Regions from separate parts of the Burkholderia oklahomensis C6786 genome, predicted to be linked through region 2. Evidence: predicted binding sites of a transcription regulator. Region 2 holds the regulator's gene; the other holds the start of a gene.
What was found. The regulator LexA, encoded in region 2, represses DNA repair genes until DNA is damaged. The targets are predictions, from matches to a motif close to ACTGTATNNNNATACAGT.

Region 1: the regulator LexA is predicted to act here: its motif matches at 7,888-7,905, upstream of BG90_RS12870 (PA0069 family radical SAM protein).

The regions. Positions count from the first base shown of each region.
Region 1 is NZ_CP009555.1:2,847,393-2,862,178, reverse strand. Features, by position in the region: gene BG90_RS12910 (CoA pyrophosphatase) at 1-288, opposite strand, end outside; gene BG90_RS35045 (hypothetical protein) at 453-1,016, shown strand; gene BG90_RS12905 (GNAT family N-acetyltransferase) at 1,586-2,179, shown strand; gene rplS (50S ribosomal protein L19) at 2,445-2,834, opposite strand; gene trmD (tRNA (guanosine(37)-N1)-methyltransferase TrmD) at 2,972-3,766, opposite strand; gene rimM (ribosome maturation factor RimM) at 3,768-4,457, opposite strand; gene rpsP (30S ribosomal protein S16) at 4,501-4,755, opposite strand; gene BG90_RS12880 (PQQ-dependent sugar dehydrogenase) at 4,920-6,068, shown strand; gene BG90_RS12875 (NINE protein) at 6,178-6,645, shown strand; gene BG90_RS12870 (PA0069 family radical SAM protein) at 6,682-7,839, opposite strand; gene BG90_RS12865 (Lrp/AsnC ligand binding domain-containing protein) at 7,950-8,438, opposite strand; gene BG90_RS12860 (D-amino acid dehydrogenase) at 8,584-9,870, shown strand; gene BG90_RS12855 (acyl-CoA dehydrogenase) at 9,984-11,774, opposite strand; gene BG90_RS12850 (electron transfer flavoprotein subunit alpha/FixB family protein) at 11,879-12,814, opposite strand; gene BG90_RS12845 (electron transfer flavoprotein subunit beta/FixA family protein) at 12,830-13,579, opposite strand; gene BG90_RS12840 (MetQ/NlpA family ABC transporter substrate-binding protein) at 13,803-14,597, opposite strand; gene BG90_RS12835 (methionine ABC transporter permease) at 14,670-14,786, opposite strand, start outside.
Region 2 is NZ_CP009555.1:3,914,915-3,929,700, forward strand. Features, by position in the region: gene BG90_RS17330 (CysB family HTH-type transcriptional regulator) at 1-350, opposite strand, end outside; gene BG90_RS17335 (sulfate/molybdate ABC transporter ATP-binding protein) at 421-1,476, opposite strand; gene cysW (sulfate ABC transporter permease subunit CysW) at 1,490-2,461, opposite strand; gene cysT (sulfate ABC transporter permease subunit CysT) at 2,458-3,351, opposite strand; gene BG90_RS17350 (sulfate ABC transporter substrate-binding protein) at 3,484-4,521, opposite strand; gene lexA (transcriptional repressor LexA) at 4,787-5,434, shown strand; gene BG90_RS17365 (hypothetical protein) at 5,501-5,827, shown strand; gene BG90_RS17370 (DUF2939 domain-containing protein) at 5,867-6,610, shown strand; gene BG90_RS17375 (universal stress protein) at 6,930-7,424, opposite strand; gene nodI (nodulation factor ABC transporter ATP-binding protein NodI) at 7,655-8,569, shown strand; gene BG90_RS17385 (ABC transporter permease) at 8,574-9,410, shown strand; gene BG90_RS36790 (hypothetical protein) at 9,388-9,528, opposite strand; gene BG90_RS17390 (hypothetical protein) at 9,525-9,947, opposite strand; gene BG90_RS17400 (permease) at 10,261-11,322, opposite strand; gene BG90_RS17405 (NADP(H)-dependent aldo-keto reductase) at 11,621-12,673, opposite strand; gene BG90_RS17410 (PaaI family thioesterase) at 12,893-13,330, opposite strand; gene BG90_RS17415 (winged helix-turn-helix transcriptional regulator) at 13,516-13,992, shown strand; gene BG90_RS17420 (GNAT family N-acetyltransferase) at 14,385-14,786, shown strand, end outside.

The DNA.
Region 1 (14,786 bases), 1.1 Mb from region 2:
CGGAAAGCTGATCTGGCCGGCGTGGTCGTTCAGGTGGTCGGCGCGCTGCGTGAGCAGCACGGTCAAGCCGCGCTCGCGCATGACGATCGGCACGAGCACGGCCGCGCTGCGCGGATCGACGCCTTCGACGAGTTGCACCTCGGCGGGCTCCTGCATCCATTCGAGCGGTCGCGCGAAGCGCTCGCGCAGGCCCTCGGGCGTCAGCAACGGCGGCGGGACGGCCGGCAGGCCGGCGCCGGTCGTCTCGATCGGCAGCACTTCGGGGTCGATGATGGGGCGACGGATCAAGGGGACGCTCTTCTCGGAATGGATACGATCACATTGTCGCGCCGGAAAGAAAAAAGCGCTCGCCGTGGCGGGTCGTCGGACGACACGCTCATCAGAGAAAAAACCACCGCGGGTTCGGCCGACGTTTTTTGTCGATTCTCGGCTCATTATATGGCGCCTGACCAATGCCGTCCGCAGTTCGCCGGCCGGACGCATGCAAAAAGCAGCGGAAAATGCCGCGCGAAATGCCGATGGCCGAACGCGGCAAATCCATGCTCGAAACGGCCTGCATCGGGATGTTCGACTCGGAAACGGCGGCGCGAAGATTGGCCGGAGCGGCGGTTCGCGGCGAGCGGCGCGGGTCGACTCGCGCCGTATCGGCCGATTTCGTCATGCCGTCGAGTGGCGCTTGCGCCGCCCTTTCGCTCTTTCACACGTCTCGATTCGGCGGGCGGATTCGGCTCCGCAATTCGGCTCCGGACTGCCCGCAGGCGCGGGACGCCGACGAAATTCGAGCAAAAATGTCAAAACGCCGTCTTGAAGAGGCTCGACGATCGATCGCAAAAAAAGCACAGCGCCACAATATGCAGCGGGCAGCCTGTTTAGACTGGCGTTGGCGTCGGCTCGAGTCGCGGCGGCGGACGGGCACGAGGCGCACCCTCACCCATTCGGCGCGAACTCGGCGGCGGCGTTTTGCCGTCAGGCCGAGCGGGTTTCCAGAGCGACCGCCGATGGCGCTGGGCGAGTAACGGCGTTTGCGCGTATTTTCCGGCGAGCCGCACGGGTCCCGGCCGCCTGGCCATCCGGCGCGCGAAAGGAACAGGAAATCGTCGGGCGGCGCACGCGTGCTTTCAGGTTTCGCGCCCGAAGTCGCCTCGCGACGATCGAGCCCGAGGAAGCCGCACGCTCAGAATGCAGCGATACTACGTCCGCGGCGGCCCCGCTTGCCGATCGATATGCGCAATGCGTCCGGCGCTCACGAAATGCCTGGCGCCTGTGCCGATCGAACGAGAATCGGCACGCATGAGCGCCCCTGTCCGCGCGTCTCGCGGATGCGGCAACCTGAATGTGACCGCATTCGACGCGGGCGCTTCGCCCGAGAATCGAGTTCTTCAGGCCCAATTTCGGTGCGTACGGATCGATACGAATCCAATCGATTCGACTTCGCTACCGGCGAATACCGGGAGTCTGAAGCCTGCGCGAGCGCCGCGCTTCCGGCAACACGATTCGGCATCCGGCGGGCGGACGATTGCCGGATCCACATGAACCGCGATCGGCGCCACGCCGAGAGCCCCCGACATCACGACGACTACACGCCATGACGAACGCCCATGCACTCCGATCGATTCGCTATAACGACGCGCCGGAAGCGCTCCGGCGTCAGTTCGCCCTGCTGCACCAACGCGTCGACCCCGACGACGCATTCGAACCCGGCGACACGGCGCCCGTGCTTCACGACCCGCGCCTCGACGCGATGTCGTTCTACGTGTCGGCGCCGAAAAGCCGCGACGTCGCCAGCTACGCGGCGGTCGTGCGCAAGACGATTTCGCATGCGGGCGAACGCTTTTCGATCGGCGGCCTCAGTTGGGTCGCGACCGATCCCGCCCATCGGCGCGCGGGGCTCGGAACGCGCACGGTCGCGGCGGCGACGCAGTGGATGGAAGCAAGCGGCATCGACATCGGCGTGTTCACGTGCGATCCGCCGCTCGCGAGCTTCTATGCGCGAGCCGGACGCTGGCCGCTCGCCTCGCGCGTCACGCTGATCGGCAGCCGTGCGGACGGCGCGCTGCGCAGCGATACGCTGAACAAGGTCGTCCTGATGCGGTTGTTTTCAGCGAAGGCTCGGGCGGCCGAAGCGGAACTGAGCCGCGCGACGATCGATCTCGATCTGCCGCTCGGCCAGTTTCTATGAGCGGATGCGGCGCGCCTTCGGACCGGCGATCGAAATCCGGGGCCACCGGAATGCCGGCCGGCTTCCGGCATCGCACGCGCAGCGCGTCGAGTCGCCCGCGATCGCTTGGATGCACGCGGATTCAGCGGATACAAAAAAGCCGCGACGTCGCCGCGGCTTTCGACAGGCTGCAAAAAAAACGCCGTGCGGATGCTCCCGCACGGCGCCTTTTCACGCCTGGCGGAACGCACCCCGAATTGGATCCGGCGCGCGTTCCCGACTGCGCTTACTGTTGCGCAGCAGCGGCGCGATCCTTCGACACCAGCTTTTCCTTGATTCGAGCCGACTTGCCCGAACGCTCGCGCAGGTAGTACAGCTTCGCGCGACGCACGTCGCCGCGGCGCTTCACGACGATGCTCGCCAAGAGCGGCGAGTACGTCTGGAACGTACGCTCGACGCCTTCGCCCGACGAAATCTTGCGGACGATGAACGACGAGTTCAAACCACGGTTGCGCTTCGCGATCACGACGCCTTCGTAAGCCTGAACGCGCTTACGGGTGCCTTCCACCACGTTCACGTTCACGATCACCGTGTCGCCCGGGGCGAATTCGGGAATCGTCTTGCCTGCGAGCGCGCGCTCGATCTCTTCCTGCTCAAGTTTTGCGATCAGATTCATCACTGACTCCTAAAGCCATCTTGTCGGCGTTCGCACCTGCCGGTCGCCCGGCTCGGCCCCGATAGAGGATGGATTCACATCAGGCGCCGCGCACGCATGCACGACGCCGCCATATTCGCGAACGGAGCGCCGCCGCCTCAGGAGGCCTGCTTCGCTTCTTTCGCGAGACTTGCAAGCCACGCCTCGTCGGCCCGGCTCAGCAACTTTTCGCGACGCGCCCGCGCAATCAGATCGGGGCGCTTCGCCACGGTATTTCTCAACGCTTCCTGCCGACGCCAGCGCTCGATCTCGGCATGGTGCCCGCCGAGCAGCACGTCCGGCACTCGCGCGCCCTCGTACTCCTCGGGGCGCGTATAGTGCGGGCAATCGAGCAGCCCGTCGGCAAAACTATCCTGCACGGCCGACTGCGCGTCGTTCAACACGCCCGGCAGTTGGCGCACGACGGCGTCCATCAGCGCCATCGCCGGCAATTCGCCGCCCGACAGCACGAAGTCGCCGAGGCTCAACTCCTCGTCGACGCAACGATCGATCAGACGCTGGTCGATCGCCTCGTAGCGGCCGCACAACAGCACGACGCCCGGCTCCGCGACCATCCGCATCACGCGTTCGTGCGTGAGCGGCGCGCCCTGCGGCGACATCATCACGACGCGCGACGCCGCAACGCCTTGCGCCGCCTGCGCGGCCTTCGCCGCACCGATCGCCGCCTCGAGCGGCTTCGCGAGCATCACCATGCCGGGACCGCCGCCGTACGGGCGATCGTCGACGGTGCGGTAGTTGTCGGTCGTGAAATCGCGCGGATTCCACGTGCGCAAGCCGAACCGTCCCTGCTTCACCGCGCGGCTCGTAATGCCCCAGTCTGTCAACGCGCGAAACATCTCCGGAAAGAGTGTGACGACGTCGAACTGGATCGCGCTCTGCGTGGCTTCGTCCATTTCAGTAATCGGCTTCCCAGTCGACGACGATGCGCCCCGCCGCCTGCTCGACCGCTTTCACGTATACGCCGACGAACGGAATCAGCCGCTCGCCGACTGCCGGCCGGCCGTCCTTGCCGGTCGTCGGATACTCGACGCGCATGATCGAATGCACGCCGTTGTCGATCATGTCGGCGATCTTGCCGAGCGCGACGCCCGCCTCGTTGACGACGTCGAGGCCGATCAGGTCGACCCAGTAGAACTCGTCGTCGGCGAGTGCGGGGAAATCGCCGCGGCGCACGAACACGCGGAAGCCGCGCAGCGCGAGCGCCGCATCTCGATCGACGGAGCCGGCCGGATGCGCGACGACCGCGCCGCCATGCAACTTCGCTTGCGTGATGCGCGCGAATTTTCGCTCCGCGCCTTTTTGCAGCCACCAGTCGCGGGCTCCGAGGAGCGCATCGCCGCCTCGACCCGCACCGGCGTGGGCCGCGAGCTTGACCCAGCCTTTGAGGCCGTACGCATCGACGACCGCGCCGACCTCGACCGCATCGTCCGGCCACGACTGCGCCGTTTCGATGCGAATTGCTTCCGAATCAGCCGCGCCGCCGCCCGCCTCTTTCGTGGGCGCGCGCTCGACGGGCTTGCGGACGAATACGCCGAACGACGGCGACTGCCCGCGCTTTGCGCTACCGGAGTCGTGACCAGCCATCAACGAACCTCGCAGCCGGCACTTCCGGCACGCCGCGCCATTATTAGGCAGCCGGCTGCGCCTTTTGCGCTTGCTTGACGAGACGCTCGACGGTCGGCGACAGTTGTGCGCCGACGCCTTGCCAGTACGTCAGACGGTCTTGAGCGATGCGCAGCGCTTCGCCCTTCGTCGCGACCGGGTTGTAGAAGCCGACGCGCTCGATGAAGCGGCCGTCACGACGGTTGCGCGAATCGGTAGCGACGATGTTGTAGAACGGGCGCTTCTTCGAGCCGCCGCGAGCCAGACGGATGATGACCATATGAATTCCTTCGGGAAACCGGGTTCGAAAACTACTGAAACGTGCGATTATAGCCGGAAACCGATGGCGCAACAAACACTTACCCGGCAAAAATCCCGGAAGCGCGCTCCGGAGGCTTACAATTCCCCCATCGCGCGCTTCGCGCTCGTCCGCCTTCGACCGCCATGCGTCCGCTCATCTCCCTGTCGCGCATCGTTTCCTCAGGCCTGCCGACGCTGCTGCGCACCGCGGCCGCCGCCTGTCTCGTTCTCGCGACAATCGCCGCGTCGGCCGCACTGCCGATCGACGCGTTGAGCGTGCCGCCCGGCTTTCGCGTCCAGGTGCTCGCCGACGACGTGCCCGCCGCACGCGAAATGGCGTGGTCGCCGCGCGGAATTCTGTACGTCGGCAGCATGGAGGGCCGCGTGCATGCGCTCGTCGTGCGCGACGGCCATGTGCGGGCGCACCATGTGATCGCGTCGGGACTCGAGATGCCGGTCGGCGTCGCGTATCGCAATGGCGCGCTGTACGTATCGGCCGTGTCGCGAATTCTACGCCTCGACCGGATCGACGAACGGCTCGCCGCACCGCCGAAGCCCGTCGTCGTCACGGACGCACTGCCGACCGAGCGTCATCACGGCTGGAAGTTCATCGCGTTCGGCCCCGACGGCAAGCTCTACGTGCCGACGGGCGCGCCGTGCAACATCTGCGTCGCCGACCGCGACCGCTACGCGATGATCGGTCGGATGAACCCCGATGGCAGCGGCTACGAGGTCTACGCGCGCGGCGTGCGCAACACGGTCGGCTTCGCATGGCATCCGGCGACGAGCGAACTCTGGTTCACCGACAACGGCCGCGACCTGATGGGCGACGACCGCCCCGACGACAAGCTGAACCGCGCGCCGCACGCGGGCCTCGACTTCGGCTATCCGTTCTGCCATGGCGGCGACGTGCTCGATCCGCAGTTCGGGCGCGGCCACACGTGCGCGAGCTACGTGCCGCCCGTGCTCAAGCTGGGCGCGCACGTCGCCGCGCTCGGCATGCGCTTCTACACGGGCGACATGTTCCCGCCCGAATACCGCAACAACATCTTCATCGCCGAGCACGGCTCGTGGAACCGCAGCCGCAAGGTCGGCTACCGGGTCATGCGCGTGATCGCCTCGCCGGACGGCCGATCCGCGCATCAGGAAGCGTTCGCCCAGGGATGGCTGAGGCCCGACGAAAGCGTCTGGGGCCGTCCGGCGGACGTGCTGCCGCTGCCGGACGGATCGCTTCTCGTCAGCGACGACTATGCGGGCGCAATCTACCGGATCACCTACGATGCGGCGCATTGACGCAGCCGCTGCGTGACCGTGCGGCGCCCCGCATCGTAGAATGCGAGCCGACCGCCGCGCCCCCGCCTTGCCGGGGCGCCCACGAAGAAGACCCACTACCCTGCCCGACATGTCCAGCAGCACGTCCACCCCACCCCGCTTTCGCTCGAAGACGCTCACCGCACTGCTCGCATTCCTGTTCGGCTCGCTCGGCGCACACCGATTCTATTTGCACGGCTGGAAGGACCTCGCCGGCTGGGCGCATTTGCTCGCGACGATCGTCGGCATTCCCGGGTTCCTGCTGCTCGCGGCGTCGGGACGCACGGCCGCGCTCGGCTGGTGGCTCGCCGTGCCGGGCGCGATATCGCTGCTCGCCGCGTTCCTCGCCGCGCTCGTCTATGGGCTGCGCGCCGACGACAAATGGGACGCGCAATTCAACGCCGCCACGGGCCGCCACAGCCGCTCCGGCTGGGGCGTCGTGTTCGTCGTGATCTTTTCGCTGCTGATCGGCGCATTCCTGCTGATGACGGGGCTCGCACTCGCTTTCCAGACCTATTTCGAATCGCAGGTCGAGGCCGCGAAGCAGATCTCGCAATGACACATCCGCAGGCTCCGTCGACGCACCACGCGCGAATCAAAACAGGCTGAGCTGCGAACCGTCGTCCGCCTTCGGCGCTGCATTTGGCCGCCCGAGCGGCTTCGGCTGCTTCGGCCGCTGCGGCGCGCGAAACTGCGAGAAATCAAGAATGCCGCGCGTGCGCTCGTTCAGCCCGCAGCGCTTGACCGCCATCCTGAAGCGCTGCCTGAGCAGATCCGCCCACATCCCTTCGCCCTTCATCCGCCGGCTGAAATCCGAGTCGTAATCCTTGCCGCCGCGCATGTCCCGCACGCGCGCCATCACGCGCTCCGCGCGATCCGGGAAATGCGCGGCAAGCCATTCGGAGAAAAGCGGCGCGACCTCCCACGGCAGCCGCAGCACGATATAGCTTGCGTGGGTCGCACCCGCATCCGCGCAAGCCTCCAGCACGCGCTCGAGATCGGGCTCGGTGACGAACGGGATCATCGGCGCGACGCTCACGCCAACCGGCACGCCCGCGTCGCGCAGCGCACGGATCGTCCGCAGCCGGCGCGAAGGCGTCGCGGCGCGCGGCTCGAGCGCACGCGCGAGTTCGGAATCGAGCGTCGTGATCGTGACGGCCGCCATTACCTGCTGACGCTCGGCCATCCGAGCAAGCAAGTCGAGATCGCGCTCGATCAGCGACGACTTCGTGATCGCGGCGAACGGCTGCCCGTGATCGTGCATCACCTGGATCACTTGCCGCGTGATCCGCAGCTCGCGCTCGACCGGCTGATACGCGTCGGTGTTCACGCCCAGCGCGATCGGCTCCGCCACGTAACGCGGCTTCGCGAGCTCGCGCTCGAGCAATTCCGCCGCATTCACTTTCGCGTAGATCCGGCTCTCGAAATCGAGCCCCGGCGACAGTCCGAGGTAGCTGTGCGTCGGCCGCGCGAAGCAGTAGATGCAGCCGTGCTCGCAGCCGCGGTACGGATTCAGCGACACGTTGAACGGAATGTCCGGCGAAGCGTTGCGCGTGAGGATCGTCCTCGCGCGCTCCTCGAACACCTGGGTGCGCAACGGGACAGGCGGCTCGCGTTCGTCGCGCGCCCAGCCGTCGTCGACCAACTCGCGCTCGACGGTCTCGTAGCGCCCCTGCAGGTTGTCCACCGCGCCGCGCCCCTTGCGGGGCACGGGCGGCGCCACCTGATATTCGACGTCGGATCGATCGCTCATCACGCCTCTGGTAAGCGGCCGAAGCCGCCAATGACAATGTCGCCAATTACTGTATATTTATACAGTAATTGGCGACACGTGCCAAGCGCTTCGAATGCGCGCTCCCGCGCTCACTCGTCGACCGCGATCATCAGCGTCTCCTTGATTTCCTCCATCACGACGTAGCTCTTCGACTGCACGGCGCCCGGCAACTGCAGCAGGATGTCGCCGAGCAGCTTCCGGTAGTCGGCCATCTCGCCGATCCGCGCCTTGATCAGATAGTCGAAGTCGCCCGACACGAGATGGCATTCGAGTACTTCGTCGATCTTCATCACCTCGCGGCGGAACTGCTCGAACATGTTGCCGTTCTTGTGATCGAGCGTGATCTCGACGAACACGAGGAGCGACGCGCCGAGTTGCGCAGGATCGACGCGCGCGTGGTAACCCGTGATCACGCCGTCGCGCTCCATCCGCCGCACCCGCTCGATGCAGGGCGTGACCGTCAGTCCGACGCGCTCGGCGAGGTCCTTCATCGCCATGCGGCCGTCCTCTTGCAGCAGCTTCAGAATACGCCGGTCCAGCTTGTCGAGCGCGCGTACCGGCTGACGTTGAGTTCTCATCGCTTTTTTACTGAAAATTGGAAAAATACAATAACAAAACCTAGTGACTCAACAATACCATAGCGCAAAAAACTAGGTCGGATGCAGATCGCAGAGCGCATCGGGTGCGCCGCGCGCCGTCCGGCGTTTTCTATCCGGAGCAGCTATGCGTGTGGTTATTTTGGGCAGTGGCGTGGTCGGCGTGGCGAGCGCCTATTATCTGGCGCGCGCGGGCCACGAAGTCACGGTGATCGACCGCGAGGCCGGCCCCGCCCTCGACACGAGCTTTGCGAACGCGGGCCAGATCTCGCCCGGCTACGCGGCGCCGTGGGCTGCACCCGGCGTGCCGCTGAAGGCGGTCAAGTGGATGTTCGAAAAGCACGCGCCGCTCGCGATCCGCCTCGACGGCACGCGCTTCCAGTTGCAATGGATGTGGCAGATGCTGCGCAACTGCACGACCGAGCGCTATGCGCTGAACAAGGGCCGCATGGTGCGCCTCGCCGAATATAGCCGCGATTGCCTGCAGGCGCTGCGAGCCGAGACGGGCATCCAGTACGAAGGCCGCACGGGCGGCACGCTGCAGGTGTTCCGCACGCAGCAGCAGCTCGACGGCGCCGCGAAGGACATCGCGGTGCTGCGCGACGCGAACGTGCCGTTCGAACTGCTGTCGAGCGACGAGCTGAAGAAGGCCGAACCGGCGCTCGCCGCGGTCTCGCACAAGCTGACGGGCGGCCTGCGGCTGCCGGGCGACGAAACGGGCGACTGCCAGCTCTTCACGACGCGCCTCGCCGCGCTCGCCGAGCAGCTCGGCGTGAAGTTTCGCTTCAATACGAGCATCGATGCGCTCGCGATCGCGGGCGGCAAGATCGCCGGCGTCCAGTGCGGCGGCGAGATGGTGCGCGCCGACGCGTACGTGGTCGCGCTCGGCTCGTATTCGACGAACCTCGTCGCGAATCTCATGAAGATTCCGGTGTACCCGCTGAAGGGCTATTCGATCACCGCGCCGATCGTCGATGCCGCGAAGGCGCCCGTGTCGACCGTGCTCGACGAGACCTACAAGATCGCGATCACCCGTTTCGACGAACGCATCCGCGTCGGCGGGATGGCGGAGATCGTCGGCTTCGACAAGCGGCTGCGCCAGGCGCGCCGCGAGACGCTCGAAATGTGCGTAAACGACCTGTTCCCGGGCGGCGGCGATACGGCGAATGCGTCGTTCTGGACCGGCCTGCGCCCGATGACGCCGGACGGCACGCCGATCGTCGGCCGCACGCCCGTGCCGAATCTGTTCCTCAACACGGGCCACGGCACGCTCGGCTGGACGATGTCGTGCGGCTCGGGCCAGTTGCTCGCGGACCTGATGTCCGGCAAGAAGCCCGCGATCCGCGCGGACGACCTGTCGGTGCATCGCTATCTGAGCGAAACGGACGGCGAGCACCGCCCGGCGTACGCATGACGCGCTGACGCGCGACCGGCGCAGCCGCATATGCGTGCCCACGCCGCCCAAAAAGAACGGCGCCTCCGAGGGCGCCGTTCTTCGTTTCTATGTCTACTGACCGAACCAGGCGATCAGAACTGGTCTTCCGTCAGCGCGAGCACGCTCTCGCCGCCCTTCGCGCCGACGATCGACGCCTCGAACGCGCTTGCCTGCACGAGGATGTGCTCCGCGTAGAACTGCGCGATCGCGATCTTCGCGTCGTAGAACTTCGGATCGTCGGCACGCTTGTGCTGCGCGGCGAGCAGCGCGCGCGCCATTTGCCAGCCGCACAGCACGACGCCCGCGAGCTTCAGATACGGCACGCTGCCGGCGAACACGGCGTTCGGATCGCCCTTCACGTTCGCGACGACGAAATCGACGACGGCCGACAGCGCGCGCGCACCGTTCGCCAACTGCGTCTTCATCGCGGCGAATGCCGGGCCGTCGTGCGCGCCGAGCGCTTCGACCGTCTGCCGGATCTCGCCGACGATCGCCTTCGCGACCGCACCGCCGTCACGCACCGTCTTCCGGCCGACGAGGTCGTTTGCCTGGATTGCGGTCGTGCCTTCGTAGATCGCGAGAATCCGCGCATCGCGGTAATACTGCGCGGCGCCCGTCTCCTCGATGAAGCCCATCCCGCCGTGCACCTGGATCCCGAGGCTCGCGACCTCGTTGACCATCTCGGTGCTCCAGCCCTTCACGACCGGCACCAGGTACTCGTAGATCGCCTGATGCTTCGCGCGCACGCCTTCGTCGGCGGCGCGATGCGCGTGATCGCTGTGCGCGGCGGCGACGTACGACAGCGCACGCGCGCCTTCCGTCAGCGCGCGCATCGTCGCGAGCATCCGGCGCACGTCCGGGTGATGAATGATCGTTACCGACTGCTTCGCGGAGCCGTCGACCGGACGGCTCTGCACACGCTCCTTCGCGAACTCGGCGGCCTTCTGGTATGCGCGGTCGGCGACGCCGATCCCCTGCATGCCGACGCCGAAGCGCGCCGCGTTCATCATGATGAACATGTACTCGAGGCCGCGGTTCTCTTCACCGACGAGATAGCCGACCGCACCGCCGTGGTCGCCGTACTGCAGCACCGCGGTCGGGCTCGCCTTGATGCCGAGCTTGTGCTCGATCGACACGCAGTGCACGTCGTTGCGCGCGCCGAGGCTGCCGTCGTCGTTGACGAGGAACTTCGGCACGATGAAGAGCGAGATGCCCTTCACGCCTTCGGGCGCGCTCGGCGTGCGCGCGAGCACGAGATGGACGATGTTGCCCGCCATGTCGTGCTCGCCCCACGTGATGAAGATCTTCGTGCCGAACACCTTGTACGAGCCGTCGCCTTGCGGCTCCGCGCGCGAGCGCACGAGCGCGAGGTCGGAGCCCGCCTGCGGCTCGGTCAGGTTCATCGTGCCCGTCCACTCGCCGGAGATGAGCTTCGGCACATAGCTGGACTTCTGTTCGTCGGTGCCGGCCGTGAGGAGCGCCTCGATCGCGCCGTCGGTCAGGAGCGGACACAGCGCGAACGACAGGTTCGACGCGTTCAGCATCTCGATGCACGGCGTCGCGATCAGCTTCGGCAGGCCCTGTCCATCGTATTCGGTCGGATGTTGCAGCCCCTGCCAGCCGCCTTCGACGAACTGGCGGAACGCCTCCTTGAAGCCGGGCGTCGCGGTGACGGCGCCGTCCTTCCAGCTGCTCGGATTCTTGTCGCCTTCGACGTTCAGCGGCGCAAGCACCTCGCCGCAGAACTTCGCCGATTCGTCGAGCACGGCGGCAGCCGTATCGAAGCCGGCGTCCTCGTAGCCGGGCAGCTTCGCGACCTCGTCGATGCCGGCCAGTTCCTTCATCACGAACAGCATGTCCTTGACGGGTGCGGTATAGCTCATGGTGCTCCTCTCCTAGTCCGTTTATGGTGTGAAAAGGGGCGCTCGCCGCGCCCCTTTGTTCATGTTCGACTTGCTCGTGCGCTGAACGCGACGCGCGCTGCGCGTCAGCCGAGCTCGTTCACGAGCTCCGGCACGAGCGTGAACAGATCGCCGACGAGGCCGTAGTCGGCCACGCTGAAGATCGGTGCTTCGGGATCCTTGTTGATCGCGACGATCACCTTCGAATCCTTCATCCCTGCCAGATGCTGGATCGCGCCCGAAATGCCCACCGCGATGTACAGTTGCGGCGCGACGATCTTGCCCGTCTGGCCCACTTGGTAGTCGTTCGGCACGTAGCCCGCGTCGACCGCCGCGCGCGACGCGCCCAGCGCCGCCTGCAGCTTGTCCGCCAGCGGCTCCAGCACCTTCGTGTAGTTCTCGCCGCTGCCCAAGCCCCGGCCGCCCGACACGATGATCTTTGCGCTGGTGAGTTCCGGACGCTCCAGCTTCGTCACCTCGCGGCTGACGAATTGCGAAATGCCGCTGTCTGCCGCCGCGTCGATCTTCTCGACCGACGCGCTGCCGCCTTCGGCCGCAACCGGATCGAAGCCCGTCGCGCGCACCGTGATCACCTTGATCGGATCGCTCGACTGCACCGTCGCGATCGCGTTGCCCGCGTAGATCGGGCGCTCGAACGTGTCGGCCGAGTCCACCGCCGTGATGTCCGAAATCTGCGCGACGTCCAGCTTCGCCGCAATGCGCGGCGCAATGTTCTTGCCGTAGGCGGTCGCCGGCGCGAGGATATGCGAGTAGTCCTTCGCGACGTTCAGCGCGGTCGCCTCGACGTTCTCCGCGAGGCCCGCTTCGAGTTGCGGCGCGTCGGCCAACAGCACCTTGGCGACACCCGCGATCTTCGCCGCCGCGTCGGCCGCGCCCTGCGCGTTGTGACCCGCGACCAGCACGTGAATATCGCCGCCGATCTTCTGCGCGGCAGCCACCGTGTTCAGCGTCGACGCCTTGATCGACCCATTGTCGTGTTCGGCAATTACCAGAATCGTCATTTCTTTCCGCTCCCCTTACAGCACCTTGGCTTCGGTCTTCAGCTTCTCGACCAGCGTCTTCACGTCCGGCACCTTCACGCCCGCCGCGCGCTTCGGCGGCTCCACCACCTTCAGCGTCTTCAGACGCGGCGCAACGTCCACGCCCAGGTCTTCCGGCTTCACGGTTTCCAAAGGCTTCTTCTTCGCCTTCATGATGTTCGGCAGCGTCACGTAGCGCGGCTCGTTCAGGCGAAGATCCGTGGTGACCACCGCGGGCAGTTGAAGCGACAGCGTCTCCGCGCCGCCGTCCACTTCACGCGCGACCGTTGCACGGCCGTCGGCGACCGTCACCTTCGACGCGAACGTCGCCTGCGGCAGGTTCGCGAGCGCGGCCAGCATCTGGCCCGTCTGGTTCGAATCGTCGTCGATCGCCTGCTTGCCCAGAATCACGAGCTGCGGCTGCTCCTTGTCGACCAGCGCCTTCAGGATCTTCGCGACGCCGAGCGGCTGCACTTCGTCGTTCGATTCGACGAGAATCGCACGGTCCGCGCCGATCGCGAGCGCCGTGCGAAGCGTTTCCTGAGCCTGCGCAACGCCCACCGACACCGCGATCACTTCGGTCGCCACGCCCGCTTCCTTCAGGCGCACCGCCTCCTCGACCGCGATCTCGTCGAACGGATTCATCGACATCTTCACGTTCGCAATATCGACCCCCGTGCCGTCCGTCTTCACCCGGACCTTCACGTTGTAATCGACCACTCTCTTCACTGGCACCAGGATTTTCATGCACACGCTCCAAAGTTACGAATACGACCAGCGGCCATTTTATAGCGAGGCTCGCCCACGCGGCGGCAACGCCGGTCATTCAATTTGCGGCTACCGAGGATAGCGCCCCCTTGCGGCATGCCGATAATAGCGAACGGTCGTTCTATTTTAAAAGAGAAAAAACCCGGACGCCAAGCCCGGGCTTTCGACCGCCGCCTCTAATCGGCGGCGCCCCGCGTTCCGCTCACCACGCGGTGATCACCGCGCCGCCGAATTGGCGCTCGATGAAGCGCTTCACGTCGGGCGACCGGTACGCTGCGACGAGCTTCGCGACCCACGGCTTGTCCTTGTCTTCGGCGCGCACCGCGAGAATGTTCGCGTACGGGCCGTTCGGACCCTCGATCGCGATCGCGTCCTGTTTCGGCTTGAGCCCGGCCTCCATCGCGTAGTTCGTGTTGATCGCGGCGGCGTCGACGTCGGCGAGCGAGCGCGGAATCTGCGCGGCGTCGAGCTCGACGAGCTTCAGTTGCTTCGGATTGTCGGCGACGTCGAAGCGCGTCGCCTTCAGGCCCGCGCCGTCGCGCAGCTTCAGCAGGCCCTGCTTCTGCAGCAGCAACAGCGCGCGGCCGCCGTTCGTCGGATCGTTCGGAATCGCAATCCGCGCGCCCGGGCGCAGCTCCGCGAGCGACTTCACGCGCTTCGAATAGATCCCCATCGGGAACGTGACGGTGTCCGCGACCTTGACGATCTTGTAGCCGCGATCCTTCACCTGCGCTTCGAGATACGGATAGTGCTGATAGCTGTTCGCGTCGATGTCGCCCGCCGCGAGCGCCGCGTTCGGCTGCACGTAGTCCGAGAACTCGACGATCTTGATGTCGAGCCCGTTCTTCGCGGCGACCTTCTTCACTTCCTCCATCACCTGTGCGTGCGGGCCGCCCGTCACGCCGACCTTGATCGTCCGCGCCTGCGCCTGCGCGCTCGCGACGCATGCGGCCGCGCCGAACGCGGCGGCAAGCTTGAGCATCGTTCTTCGTTGCATCTCCGGATCTCCTCTGCGGTTGCGGCGCCGCCGCCGGTCGCGACGCGCGGCGCTCGCGCGCAATCGGTTGTTTTACTTGTGGCTCAGGCGCCGCACGAGCCAGTCGCCGAACGATTGCACGATCTGCACGAACACGATCAGGATCGCGACGACCGTCCACATCACTTCCGGCAGATAGCGCTGATAGCC
Region 2 (14,786 bases):
TCGGTGAACTGGCGGATCACCTTCGGCAGCGCGTAGCGCGCCTGCGTGTGGGTCGTCGCGACGACGAGGTGGCCGCTGTCCTGGTCCGCATACTGGCGCGCGACGCGGCGCAGATTCTCCGCGTCGAGCAGCATCCGCTCGATCAGCTGATGGACGGCCTTGCCCGGCTCCGTGAGGCCCGTGAGGCGCTTGCCGCGGCGAATGAAGATGTCGACGCCGAGCTCGTCCTCCAGATCCTTGATCTGCTTCGAAACCCCCGACTGCGACGTATACAGCACGTTCGCGACTTCCGTCAGGTTCATGTTCTGCCGCACGGCCTCGCGCACGAAGCGCAACTGTTGAAAGTTCATGGGTAGCCTCTCAGGCGATGTCTTTGTTGGTTTGAAATCGATCGTCCGCAATCGATCCGCGCGCGGGCGCTCAGCGCGCCGGGAACACGCGCACCGCGCGCGGAACGGCCGTCAGCGCGTCGCCGACGTCGAGCGCGAGCGCGCGCCATGCGTTGCGATCGAGCTCCGCTTCGAGCACGCCGCCCGCGCGCACGGCGAGCTCGACGCGCACCGAGCCGCCGAGCGGCACGACGCGCCGCACGTCGGCCGCGATGCCGTCCGCGCGCGCGCCCGGCGCGACGAGCGCCAGGTCGTGCGGCCGCACGTATGCGCGCGCCGGGCCCGCGAAATCCGCGTCGACGGCGATCGCCCCGGCCGCGCCGTTCGCGACGAAGCCCGTGCCGTTCACGGTGCCGTCGAGCCGGTTCGCCGCGCCGAGGAACTCGTAGACGAACGCGCTCCGCGGATGGTCGTAGACGTCCTGCGGGCTGCCGACCTGCTCGACGCGGCCGTGATCGAGCACGACGATCCGGTCGGCCACTTCGAGCGCCTCCTCCTGATCGTGCGTGACGAAGATCGTCGAGATGTGCAAGTCGTCGTGCAGCCGGCGCAGCCAGCTGCGCAGCTCCTTGCGCACCTTCGCGTCGAGCGCGCCGAACGGCTCGTCGAGCAGCAGCACCTTCGGCTCGACGGCGAGCGCGCGCGCAAGCGCGATCCGCTGCCGCTGGCCGCCCGACAGCTCGGACGGATAGCGCTGCGCGAGCCAGTCGAGCTGCACGAGCGACAGCAATTCGTGCACCTTGTCGCGGATCGCGGCCTCGCTCGGCCGCTCGCGGCGCGGCTTCACGCGCAGCCCGAACGCGACGTTCTCGAACACCGTCATATGCCGGAACAGCGCGTAGTGCTGGAACACGAAGCCGACCTGCCGCTCGCGCGCGCCGACCGATGCGACGTCGAGCCCTTGCAGCACAACCTGCCCCGAATCCGCGTGCTCGAGGCCCGCGATCACGCGCAGGAGCGTCGTCTTGCCGCAGCCGGACGGCCCGAGGAGCGCGACGAGCTCGCCCGCCGGAAAGTCGAGCGTGACGTCGTCGAGCGCGGTGAAGTCGCCGAAACGCTTGTGCAGGTTACGAACGATGATGCCCATCTGGTTTGCCTCTTTATGAAATCGACGAAGTGACGGCGGCGCTCGGATGCGCGGCGGGCGCGGCGTCGCGGCCGCCCGCGAGTTCGGCGGACAGCCGTCGCTCGGCGAAGAGCTTGAGCGCGAGCGTGACGAGCGCGAGGAGCGCGAGCACCGACGCCACCGCGAACGCGGCCGCGAAGTTGTACTCGTTGTAGAGAATCTCGACGTGCAGCGGCATCGTGTCGGTCTGGCCGCGGATGTGGCCGGACACGACCGACACCGCGCCGAACTCGCCCATCGCGCGCGCGTTGCAGAGGATCACGCCGTACAGCAGGCCCCACTTCACGTTCGGCAGCGTCACGCGGCGGAAGATCTGCCAGCCGGACGCGCCGAGCACGCGCGCGGCCTCCTCCTCGTCGGAGCCCTGCGCCTGCATCAGCGGGATCAGCTCGCGCGCGACGAACGGGAACGTGACGAAGATCGTCGCGAGCACGATGCCCGGCACCGCGAAGATGATCTGCACGTCGTGCGCCTGCAGCCAGGGCCCGAACCAGCCCTGCGCGCCGAACAGCAGCACGTAGACGAGGCCCGAGATCACGGGCGACACCGAGAACGGCAGGTCGATGAGCGTCGTCAGGAGCGCCTTCCCCTTGAATTCGAACTTCGCGATCGCCCACGACGCGCACACGCCGAACACGAGATTGAGCGGCACCGCGATCGCGGCGACGGTCAGCGTCAGCTTGATCGCCGACCATGCATCCGGGTCGGCGAGCGATTCGAGATAGAAATCGAGGCCCTTGCGCAGCGCCTCGAAGAACACCGCGGCGAGCGGCACGACGAGAAAGAGCGCGAGGAACACGAGCGCCGTGCCCGTGAGCAGCCAGCGCACCGCGCGCGGCTCGCTGACGGGATCGAGGCGCCGGGCGCGCGCACTCGCGTCGGCGGCGGCGCGGCGCGCATCGGCGGGCGCCGCGACGGCGCGTGATTGAACGGCGTCGTGGCTCATTGCGCGCCTCCGAGGGCGGTCGCCGCGTGCGCCGTCGGCGCCGGGCCGCTTGCGCCGCGGCTGGTGCGGCGCTGCAGATACCACTGCAGCGTATTGATGAGGAGCAGCATCACGAACGACACGACGAGCATCACGACGGCGAGCGCCGTCGCGCCCGCATAGTCGTACTGCTCGAGCTTCGTGATGATGAGGAGCGATGTGATCTCCGACTTCATCGGCACGTTGCCCGCGATGAAGATCACCGAGCCGTATTCGCCGAGCGCGCGCGCGAACGCAAGCGCGAAGCCCGTCAGGAGCGCGGGCGTCACGGCGGGCAGCACGACGCGCCGGAACGCGAGCCAGCGCGACGCGCCGAGGCACGCGGCCGCTTCCTCCTGCTCGCGCTCGAAATCCTCGAGCACCGGCTGCACGGTGCGTACGACGAACGGCAGGCCGATGAACGTCAGCGCGACGAGCACGCCGAACGGCGTGAACGCGATCTTGATGCCGAGCGGCGCGAGATAGCTGCCGATCCAGCCGTTCTGCGCGTAGACGGCCGCGAGCGAGATGCCGGCGACCGACGTCGGCAGCGCGAACGGCAGATCGACGATCGCGTCGACGAGCCGCTTGAACGGAAACGAGTAGCGCACGAGCACCCACGCGACGAGAAAGCCGAACACCGCGTTGACGAGCGCGCCGCCCAACGCGGCCGAGAACGTCAGCCGGTACGACGCGAGCACGCGCGGCGACGTCGTCGCGGCGACGAACTGATCCCAGGTGAGCGTGGCCGTCTTCAGGAAAGTGGCGGCGAGCGGAATCAGCACCACGAGGCTCAGGTAGGCCAGCGTGATGCCGAGCGTCACGCCGAATCCGGGCAGCGCGCTCGGCTTGCGGAAGGTGAACGTCGTCATGCGGAATGCTCTTCCAGGGTGATGCACATGGGTTCGACGGCTTGACGGACGCGCGTTGCCGGCGCGTCCGTCAAGCCGATGTCGTTGTGTTGCGGAACGGCGCGCCGATCGCGGCGCGCCGCCCGTCGTCGCTCATTGCGGCTTGTAGATCGAATCGAACACGCCGCCGTCGGCGAAATGCGTCTTCTGCGCATGGGTCCAGCCGCCGAACGTGTCGTCGACCGTATACAGCTTCAGCTTCGGGAACTGCTTCGTGAGCGCGGCCGGCACGTCCTTCGAGCGCGGCCGGTAGTAATTGCGCGCGGCGATCTCCTGCCCTTCCTTGCTGTACAGGAAGTTCAGATACGCGTCCGCGAGCTTGCGCGTGCCCTTCTTGTCGACCACCTTGTCGACGACCGCGACGGGCGGCTCCGCGAGAATGCTCGCCGACGGCACGACGATCTCGAACTTGTCGGCGCCGAACTCCTTGATCGACAGGAACGCCTCGTTCTCCCACGCGATCAGCACGTCGCCGATCCCGCGCTGCACGAAGCTCGTCGTCGCGCCGCGCGCGCCCGAATCGAGCACGCCCGCGTTCCTGTACAGCTTCGAGACGAAATCCTTCGCCGTCTGCGCATTGCCGCCCGGCTTGTGCTGCGCGTACGCCCAGGCGGCGAGGTAGTTCCAGCGCGCGCCGCCCGACGTCTTCGGGTTCGGCGTGACGATCGACACGCCCGGCTTCGCGAGGTCGTCCCAGTCCTTGATGCCCTTCGGATTGCCCTTGCGCACGAGGAACACGATCGTCGACGTGTACGGCGACGCGTTGTCCGGCAAGCGCTTTTGCCAATCCTTGTCGATGAGGCCCTTGTTCGCGAGCGCGTCGATGTCGTATGCAAGCGCGAGCGTCACGACGTCGGCCTGCAGGCCGTCGAGCACCGAGCGCGCCTGCGCGCCCGAGCCGCCGTGCGACTGCTTGAAGTTCACCGTCTCGCCCGTCTTCGCCTTCCACTCCTTGCCGAACGCCTGATTGACGTCCTGATAGAGCTCGCGCGTCGGATCGTACGAGACGTTCAGGAACGTCGTGTCCGCGAGCGCCGGCGTGAGCGCGCCGAGCGCCGCCGCCGCGCCGAGCGCGAGTGATGCGATGAGACGACGTGCGCCGCCCGCCAGCCCCGTGTTGCGCTTGACCATCCGTTGTTCTCCGTGTGGGTCATGGGTTGTGATGTCGGGCCAGTCTAACGAACAGGTTTCATCATTAAAAATAATCGTTCCTCATTTTTTAATACTCAAAAGTGGTAACGACCGCCCGATCGACGGCTATCGCGGCCGAAGCGGCGCTGCGACGCAGCCGGATCGCGGCGAAATCGCCGTGATAGCGCCGAACTTCAAGTAACGCTTGAATTTCCCCGAGCACTGTATAAAAATACAGCTCACTGTCTATCCATACAGTCATGCCATGATCAAACTCACCGCCCGTCAGCAGCAAGTGTTCGATTTGATCCGTCGCGCGATCGAGCGCTCCGGCTTTCCGCCCACTCGCGCGGAAATCGCCGCCGAGCTGGGCTTCAGCTCGCCGAACGCGGCCGAGGAGCACTTGCGGGCGCTCGCACGCAAGGGCGTGATCGAGCTGGCGGCGGGCGCGTCGCGCGGCATTCGCCTGATCGGCATCGAGGATTCGCCGCACCAGCTGACGCTGCCGCACGCGGCGCTGATGCAGCTGTCGCTGCCGCTCGTCGGCCGCGTCGCGGCGGGTAGCCCGATCCTCGCGCAGGAGCACATCTCGCAGCACTACGCATGCGATCCCGCACTCTTCTCGAGCAAGCCGGACTACCTGCTGAAGGTGCGCGGCCTGTCGATGCGCGACGCCGGCATCCTCGACGGCGATCTGCTCGCCGTGCAGAAGCGGACCGAGGCGAAGGACGGCCAGATCATCGTCGCGCGGCTCGGCGACGACGTCACGGTCAAGCGCCTGAAGCGCCGGCCCGGCGGCGTCGAGTTGATCGCCGAGAACCCCGATTACGAGAACATCTTCGTGAAGGCCGGCAGCGCGGAATTCGCGCTCGAAGGCATCGCCGTCGGGCTGATCCGCCCGGGCGAGTTCTGACCGCCCCGCAGCCCGCCCGCGGCAACGCCCGTCTATCCCGCCATTCGACTGGATCTGGAGAACCCTATGGAACGCCTCGCCCGCCTGCTGCCCTTCCGCCAATTCGGCCGCCTGCGCCATCTGCGCGGACGCACGCCATGCGCGCCGCTCGTCGCCGCCCAGCCGCGCGGCGAGCACGACGCGCAGCCGTCGCTGCTGCCGTCCGCACTGCCGGCATTCGCGCGCGTGTCGCTGAACGGTTCGCTCCATCACGCGGAACCCGAGCGGCGCGCGCCGGTGCGCGTCTATCATGGGCCGTCGCGATTCATCATGGTCGGCACGGTCGATGCGATCTGCCGGATGATCGATCGCTGCATCGCCGAGGAACGTTCGCTGACGCAACAAGGTCTCTGATCTGCGGAGCCCGTGCGCCCGTCTCGTCGTGGAGGCCGTTTGAATTCTGCCATGCGCCTGCAAAGGCGATTCCTGAAGCCGGTTTCGATCGTCGTGGCGCTTGTCGTCGCCGCGGCGGTGATCGTCTATGCGTATGCGTCGCCCTATCTCGCGCTCAGGCAGCTGAAGCTGGCGATCGATGCGCGCGATGCGCAGGCGATCAGCACCTATGTCGATTTCCCCGCTTTGCGGATCAGCCTGAAGCAGCAGCTCGCCGACGAATTGATGCGGCGCATCGACGCGCAAAAACGCGACAATCCGATCGCGATCATCGGCGCGCTGATCGGCTCGGCGCTTGTCGGCCCGCTCGTCGATGCTTACGCGACGCCCGAAGGCGTCGCCGCGCTGATGAACGGCTTGCCGCCGCGCGCGCAGTCCGGGCAACGGCCGCCGGAGTTGAGCCGGCCCGGCGATCAAGCGGCGAGCCAGGCAGCGGCCGTGGCGCCTGCGGCGGGTGCGTCGTCGGGTGGCCCCGGCCATTCAGTTGCCGCGTCAAGCGACGCGACGCCTGCCGCGAGCGACACGGCGGCGCAAGCCGCGCCGTTGCCCGCATCCGGCACGCCGTCCGCCGCCGCAAGTTCGCCATCCGGCACATCGCCGCAGACGAGCGCCGCCTACCGGAGCTTCGATGAATTCATCGTCACGTATCGCCGCGACGACGGCAGCGCGCGCTATGCCGCGATCTTTCGTCGCAGCGGAATCCTCGGCTGGAAATTATCGGCGGTCGATTTGCACGGCGAGTGAATTTGAATCGGCCCGTCGGCCGCATGCCGCATGAAGCAAGCGTGAATGCCGGGCCCGGCGCATGCGCACGGAAACGGCAGAGGGCCGGGGCGATTTCAAACGATGCGAGACGAGCCGCCGGACCCGCCCGCCGCGCGGCTTTGCAAATCGGCTGGAACCGGTTCGATTCGTTTGCCCGATCAACCGATGGCGAAAACCGATGGCGAGATTACCCGATGATGGCCATCGGCGATCAGGCGAAGCGGCGAATATCGGCTGCCCCCCGCGCAGCCGATTCATGCTCCGTAGCGCCACGCGCCGATGTGCGTCGGTGGCGTAGTCAGCGTCCGGCTGCCGCCGCGGTTGCTTCCTTCGCGCTTTCAGCCTTCTGCTCCGCCGGCGACGAGCACGCGACCAGAATGCTGCACGACACGCGATCGAGCAGTTGCGTGTTGCCCGACCCCATCCACCACCGCGACAAACCGCTACGGCAGCGATGGCCGACCACGACGAGATCGACGTTGAGCTTGGTCGCGAGATTCGCGATCTCGTCGATCGGGTAGCCGAACGCGAAATGCCCCTGCGCCTGCACACCGTGCTCGGTCAGCCAGTCGACGCCCTCTTGCAGGATCTCGCGTGCGGTTTCCTCGAAGCGGCTGCAGGCGACATCGGTCAGCAGGCCGGCGCTTTGCGCGATGCTCGATCGCATATCGACGACCGACAGCAAGTGTGCTTCGGCTTTCAGATCGCGTGCCAGATCGGCGCCGCATCTCAATGCCTTGCGGCCCTCGAGCGTGCCGTCGTAGCACAACAGTATTTTTTTATAGCTAGCCATCTTGGCCTCCCTAATGCGCGACCGGCGCATGGAACCCATCATGCTGCGCCGCAATTCCAGATGCAAGCGCAGGAAAACGCTGATTCGCCCCGCGCCGCGAACGCGCGATGATGCGATGCACGAAGTCGAGCAATGTGCGCCGTGACGAGGCAAGCGCGCTGAAGCAATGCGATCGATGCACTAGAATGGCCCGTTCGTATTGCACGATTCCAATCGATATTCACTTGCCCATGTCCGTCGCACCGATCGATTTTCAGGCAGTCGAGAAACGCTACGACGGCAAGCTCGTCGTCAACGGCTTGTCCTTTCACGTGCAGCCCGGCGAATGCTTCGGCCTGCTCGGCCCGAACGGCGCCGGCAAGACCACGACGCTCAAGATGCTGCTCGGCATCACGTATCCGGACGCGGGCTCGATCAGCCTGTGCGGCGAGTCCGTGCCGTCTCGCGCGCGGCATGCGCGGCGCCGCGTCGGCGTGGTGCCGCAGTTCGACAACCTCGATCCCGACTTCACCGTCCGCGAGAACCTGATTGTATTCGCCCGCTACTTCGGGCTCTCCGCACACGAGGCGCGCTCGCTCGTGCCGTCGCTGCTCGCGTTCGCGAAGCTCGAGAACAAGGCCGACGCGAGGGTGAGCGAACTGTCGGGCGGCATGAAGCGGCGGCTCACGCTGGCCCGCGCGCTCGTCAACGATCCCGACGTGCTCGTGCTCGACGAGCCGACGACGGGCCTCGATCCGCAGGCCCGGCATCTGATGTGGGAACGGCTGCGCTCGCTCCTCGGGCGCGGCAAGACGATTCTGCTGACCACGCACTTCATGGAAGAGGCGGAGCGCCTGTGCCACCGCCTGTGCGTGATCGAGGAAGGCCGCAAGATCGCGGAAGGCGCGCCGCGCGCGCTGATCGAAACGGAAATCGGCTGCGACGTGATCGAGATCTACGGGCCCGATCCCGTGCAACTGCGCGACGAGCTCGCGCCGCTCGCCAAGCGCACCGAGATCAGCGGCGAAACGCTCTTTTGCTACGTCGACGATCCGGAGCCGATCAACGCACGCCTGAAGGGCCGCACGGGCCTGCGCTATCTGCACCGCCCCGCGAATCTCGAAGACGTATTCCTGCGGCTGACCGGCCGCGAGATGCAGGACTGAAACAATGGACACTCGCCACTACACGTCGCAGCCGGCCGTCGCGCCCCGTGAGCGCGAATCCGCGTTCGCGCTCGCGCTGCCCGCGAACGCGACCAACTGGATCGCCGTCTGGCGGCGCAATTATCTCGTCTGGCAAAAACTCGCGATCGCGTCGATGTTCGGCAATCTCGCCGATCCGATGATCTACCTGTTCGGCCTCGGGCTCGGCCTCGGGCTGATGGTCGGGCACGTCGAAGGCGTGTCGTACATCGCGTTCCTTGCGGCCGGCACGGTCGGCTCGAGCGTGATGATGTCGGCGAGCTTCGAATCGATGTATTCGGGCTTCTCACGAATGCACGTGCAGCGCACCTGGGAAGCGATCATGCACACGCCGCTGTCGCTCGGCGACATCGTGCTCGGCGAGATCGTCTGGGCAGCGAGCAAGGCGATCCTGTCGGGCGCGGCGATCATGCTCGTCGCCGGCGTGCTCGGCTATGCGAAGTTTCCGTCGATGCTGGTCGCCCTGCCGGTGATCGCGCTCGCCGGCCTCGCGTTCGCGAGCCTCGCGATGATCGTCACCGCGCTCGCGCCGTCCTACGATTTCTTCATGTTCTATCAGACGCTCGCGCTGACGCCGATGCTGCTCTTGTCCGGCGTGTTCTTCCCGCTCACGCAGTTGCCGGAGTTCGCGCAGCGCGTCGCGCACGCGCTGCCGCTCGCGAATGCGGTCGATCTGATCCGCCCGGCGATGCTCGGCCGTCCGGCGACCGATGTCGCGATCCACGTTGCGATACTCGCCGCGTACGCGGTGGGCGGATTCTTCGTGTGCGCGCGCCTGTTCAGGCGTCGGATGATGCGCTGACGAAACCGGGCCGCCCGGCAGGCTCGCGACGCCGGGCGCGCGCGAGCCGAATGCCGAACGTGCGGCCCTTCGGCCGCGCCGCGGCCACGCGCCGCGCGGCCGCCAGCGCGACGATCATTCGTCGTCGTCGCTCCAAGGCATCTCGACGTCGGTCAGGAACGCGACGGTCGCGAGCGGCCCGCCCTCCTGCCGGCCGAGCTTGCCGTCCGCGCGGTGCCATTCGACGCGGAACACCGTGCCCGGATCGTCGGCGAGCAGATACACGGTGCGCAATTCCTCCGGGTCGGCATCCTCGACGGGGCCGTCGAACGACACGAGCATTTTCTGCGGCCACAGTCCGTTGACCGGATCGTAGACGCGCTCGCCCTGCGGAATGTCGATGCTCGCATCGACGCCGATCGTCGCCGACGCCTCGACGATCATCTTGCCGAGCGCGTTCAGCACGGCGGTCGCACGCGTGGAGTTGGCCTGGCGAATCGCGAGATCGCCGCGCGTCAGCGCCTGTTCGAGGCGGGGATGTACCTTGTGTTTCGTCATGCGTTTTCCTGATTGCTTCTGCTTCTGAAAATGACGGCCGGCCTCGATTCCGAGACCGGCCCGATAACGTGCGCGCGGACTGCCGGCGTGTCGGCGATGCGGTCGAATCCGTCGTGCTGGAATCGCCGGGCGGTTGCCGTCAGTCGCCGCTCGTCGCGCCCGAATGGAAATCGCCAATCGCCGCTGCCGCCGATCTCCGAGCCCGATTGCGTGATCCGGCCCGGCATCGCCGCAGGCGCGCCCGTGGCCGATGCATGTCGACCGAGCGCCCTAATCGCATTTTCCCGGCCGATCGCCTCCGGACTCGCCGCGCTCAGAACCCGAGCGCAACCGCCGCCAGCCCGCCGATCACCCCGAACGCGACGACGAGCGCCGCGACGAGTGCAAGCGTCGTCGGCTTGAACGCGCGCGCGAGCATCGCGAGCGACGGCACGCTGACAGGCGGCAGCGTCATCAGCAGCGCGCCCGCCGGCCCGACGCCCATGCCGAGCGACAGCATCGCCTGGATGATCGGCACCTCTCCCGCGGTCGGGATCACGAACAGCATGCCCGCAATCGCGAACGCGACGATCCAGCCGATCCCGTTGCCGACGTCCGGCCCGATGTGCGGGAACAACCACGCGCGCGCGGCGCCGAGCAACAGCACGAGCACCAGATATTCGGGCACGAGGCGCACCGTCATCCGCACGAAGATCTTCATCCAGCGCACGAACGCGTTGCCGGCCGCCGCCTGCTCGGCGACGAGCTTCGCGCGCAGCGCGTCGTCGACGACGCGCGTCTGCTCCCCGGCGAGACGGTTGAGCAGATAGCCGACGCCGAACACCAACGCGACGCCGAGCACGAGCCGCAGCGCGCTCCAGTGCCAGCCGAGCACGAAGCCCATGAACACGAGCGCGGCGGGATTGAGCACCGTGTTGCCGAGCCAGAACGCGACCGCGCCGCCCGGCGACGCGTCGCGCTCGCGCAGGCCCGCGACGACGGGCGCCGCGCAGCACGTGCACATCATGCCCGGCAGCGCGAGCAGCCCGCCCGCCGCGACACTGCCGAAGCCCCTGCCGCCGAGCGCGCGCGCGACCCAATGCGCGGGCAGGAGCGCCTGCACCGCCGAGCCGAGCAGGAGGCCCAGCACCATCGCCTGCCAGATCGCCTTGCCGTACGCCCACGCGTAGTCGAGCGCCGCCTGCAGCGACGGCTCGGGCGCGCGCGCCGCCGCGCCCATCAGGATCGACTGGCCGATCGAATGATGCTCGGCCGCGACGAACGCCTTGTGATAGTACGGAAACCACTTCACATAGAAGAGGCCCGCGACGGTCAGCAGGACGAACGTCGCGAGGCCGAGCGCCGGATGGGGGGTGTAGGAACGGGAACTGTTCATGCTGGTCGCCGTGAATGCGTGTGATTGAGCGTTGTTGCGCATCGAAGCGAAACGCCGGAAACGGACGCATGCCGCATCGCGGCACGGCGCGGCGGATGGCGGCTCATCAACGCCTCGATTTCGGATGCGGAATCAAACGCCCGGTTCGGACGAACCGGACCGATAACGGAAAGCCGGGATTATCGCACGCGGCGCGCGATTCTCCGATCCGGGCATATGCGGCGGCGGACGCCGCACGCCCGGCGGAGCAAGGCCCGGCGACGCGCGACGCATCGGCCGGGCCGCGTCGCGGCCGCCGTTACGGCGCGGGATTCGGCTGCTGTTCGTGGAGCGCGTCGATTTCGGCGAGGATCTCGGGCGGCAGCTTCGCGTCGACGCTCGCAATGTTCTCGCGCAGCTGCTCGAGCGACGTCGCGCCGATCAGATTGCTCGTCACGAACGGCCGGCTGTTGACGAACGCGAGCGCGAGCTGCGCCGGCGACAGGCCATGCCGCTTCGCGAGCGCGACGTAGCGCGACGTCGCCTGCACCGCGTGCGGCCTGCTGTAGCGCTGGAAGCGCTCGAACAGCGTGATGCGCGCGCCGGCGGGACGCGCGCCCTCTTCGTACTTGCCGGACAGCCAGCCGAACGCGAGCGGCGAATACGCGAGCAGCCCGATGCGCTCGCGATGGCTGAACTCCGACAAGCCGTTCTCGAACGTGCGATTCAGCAGGCTGTACGGATTCTGGATGCTGACGATGCGCGGCAGGCTGAGCTTCTCGGCCGCGCGCAGGAATTGCGCGACGCCCCACGGCGTCTCGTTCGACACGCCGACATGGCGCACCTTGCCCGCCTTCACGAAGTCGCCGAGGACGGCGAGCGTCTCTTCGATCGGCACCGTGTACGGATCGTCGATCCACGGATACGCGGGGCGGCCGAACGTCGTCGTGCTGCGGTCCGGCCAGTGCAGCTGATACAGGTCGACGTAATCGGTGCGCAGGCGCCTCAGGCTGCCGTCGAGCGCCTCGGTCAGGTTCTTGCGGTCGAACTGGTTGCCCGCACCGCGAATGTGCGTCGGATTGTGCGGCTGGCGCGCGGGGCCGGCGATCTTCGTCGCGATCGTCAGCTTGTCGCGCAGCGTCGGGCACTTCGCGAGCCAGGCGCCGAGATACGCTTCGGTGCGGCCCTGCGTCTCCGCCTTCGGCGGCACCGGATACATCTCGGCGGTGTCGATCAGCGTGACGCCCTGATCGATCGCGTAATCGAGCTGCGCGTGCGCATCGCTTTCGGTGTTCTGCTCGCCCCAGGTCATCGTGCCGAGACCGATCAAGCTGACTTCGACGCCTGAATCGCCGAGTGTGCGGTATTCCATGCTGCGGTTCCTGTCGCTTCGGGTGCAAAGACCCGAAGCTAACACATCGAAACGATTGCATCAGGACGCAAGCCGCCGAGCGCTGCTGGGCCGTCGCTCGCGGCGTCGGCGCGCCGGCGATGCATTCGCATTCGGCCCCGCATCATTCGGCCCCCGCATCCGCGGCGGCTCAATGCTCGCCCGATGTCTGACGCCGAGCGCCGACCGCCGATGCGCCGCTCACGCCGGCCGCTGGATGAAGCATGTGGCCGATGCGTGCGCGACCACCTTGTCGTCCGGCGTCTTCAGGGTCCCTTCGGCGACGCCGAGGCTTCTCGACAGATGGATCACGCGCCCCTCGGCGACGAGATCGACATCACGCGGCACCGGACGCAGCATCTTCACGTGCAGATCGACGGTGCCGTAGCCGACGCCCGGATCGAGCATCGTATGCACCGCGCAGCCCGTGACCGAATCGAGCACCGTCGCGGCGAAGCCGCCGTGCACGCCGCCGAGCGGATTCAGATGGCGCCCGTCGGCGCGCGCGATCATCTTCACGTAGCCGAGCTCGACGCGCTCGGGCCGCATCGGGATCGTCTCGGCAATCGTCGCTGCGGGCACTTCACCCGCCGCTGCGGCGCGCAGCAGTTCGAGACCGGACATGGACAGCGGATTCATCGACACACTCCTCGCAGTGATACGGAACGCGGCGCGTCGCGCGCCGATTAGTTCCAAAAAAGAACTTACTATGGCGACCATTATTCGCACGCGCTCACCGGCTGTCAACACGCGAGCGACGCGGCCGATTCGAGCGTGCGTTCTATAATCGAACGCACTTCCCCCTGTTTTCACGGAAAACGATCATGAAATGGGACGACATCGGCTCGATGCCGTGTTCGGTCGCGCGCACGCTCGCCGTGCTCGGCGACCGCTGGACGATGCTGATCCTGCGCAATGCGTTTCTCGGCCATCGCCGCTTCGAAGCGTTCCAGACGCAACTGGGGCTCACGCGCCACGTGCTCGCGGAGCGGCTCGCGCGGCTCGTCGACGAAGGAATCTTCACGAAGTGCGCGTATCAAGACCGGCCGCCGCGCTTCGAGTACCGACTGTCGCAGAAAGGCCGCGATCTCTATCCGGTGCTGCTCGCGCTCGCCGCGTGGGGCGATCGGTGGAAGGACGACGGCAACGGGCCGCCCGTCGTGCTGCGACACCGGACATGCGGGCACGTGATGCATCCGGTGATGGTGTGCTCCGAGTGCGGGGAGCCGATCGATCCGCAGGACGTCGAGCCGCTGCCCGGGCCCGGCTGGATCGAGCGGCAAGTGGACGAGGTCGGATGACGACGGGCGGCACACGCTCGATGAAGCACGGCGATGGAACCGCCGCGCCGGGCTGAACGCGCGCGAGCAAGCGCGGCGCGGTTGACGTGCGTCGCGTCGCCACGGGATGCCTGCCGCATAGGGATCGCGCTCGCGGAACCCGGCATACCGCCCGGTTCGTCACGCCGTTTCGCGGCTCGCGTCGATCCGAATTCGACCGCTGTCGTTCCGGTCGCGGCAGCCGGCATCTTGGGCAACGGACCGCCCTCCGCTTCCGAAGCGCGGACGATCGCGACCGCGCGCGCCCACTGCATCGGCCTCCGTCGATCGAGATCCACGACGCCCGCGATGATCGACGCGCATCACGCAAAACGCAACGGTTCGGCTGCGAATCATGACCGCGCACGCGAAGGATGTCCGCGCAATCGAATCTCCTTTCGTTCGGCAACCAGATGGATTCGACGGCCGGTCGCCATGATTGTCTATGCGCGCGTGGCAACGGTCACTCGAACATCAAGCAATATATTCGACCGTTGACCATGTTGCCCTGCAACGCCGCCGCGCCTGCCGACGGCGTTCCACAAAATCCGCCCAGGAGGAATATCGAAATGACACGAAAGCCGAGCGCCGCGATCGAAACGGCGCGATTGGTACTCGACGCGCTCGATCAACGAGACGCCGAAAGTCTGTTCGACTATCGCGGCAATCCCGAAGTGTGGAGATATCAGGGCTGGCGTCCGGCCAGCGTCGCGGATTCCCGCGATTTCATCGCACGTCAATCGGGCGTCGCATTCGGCGAGGCCGGCGCGTGGTGC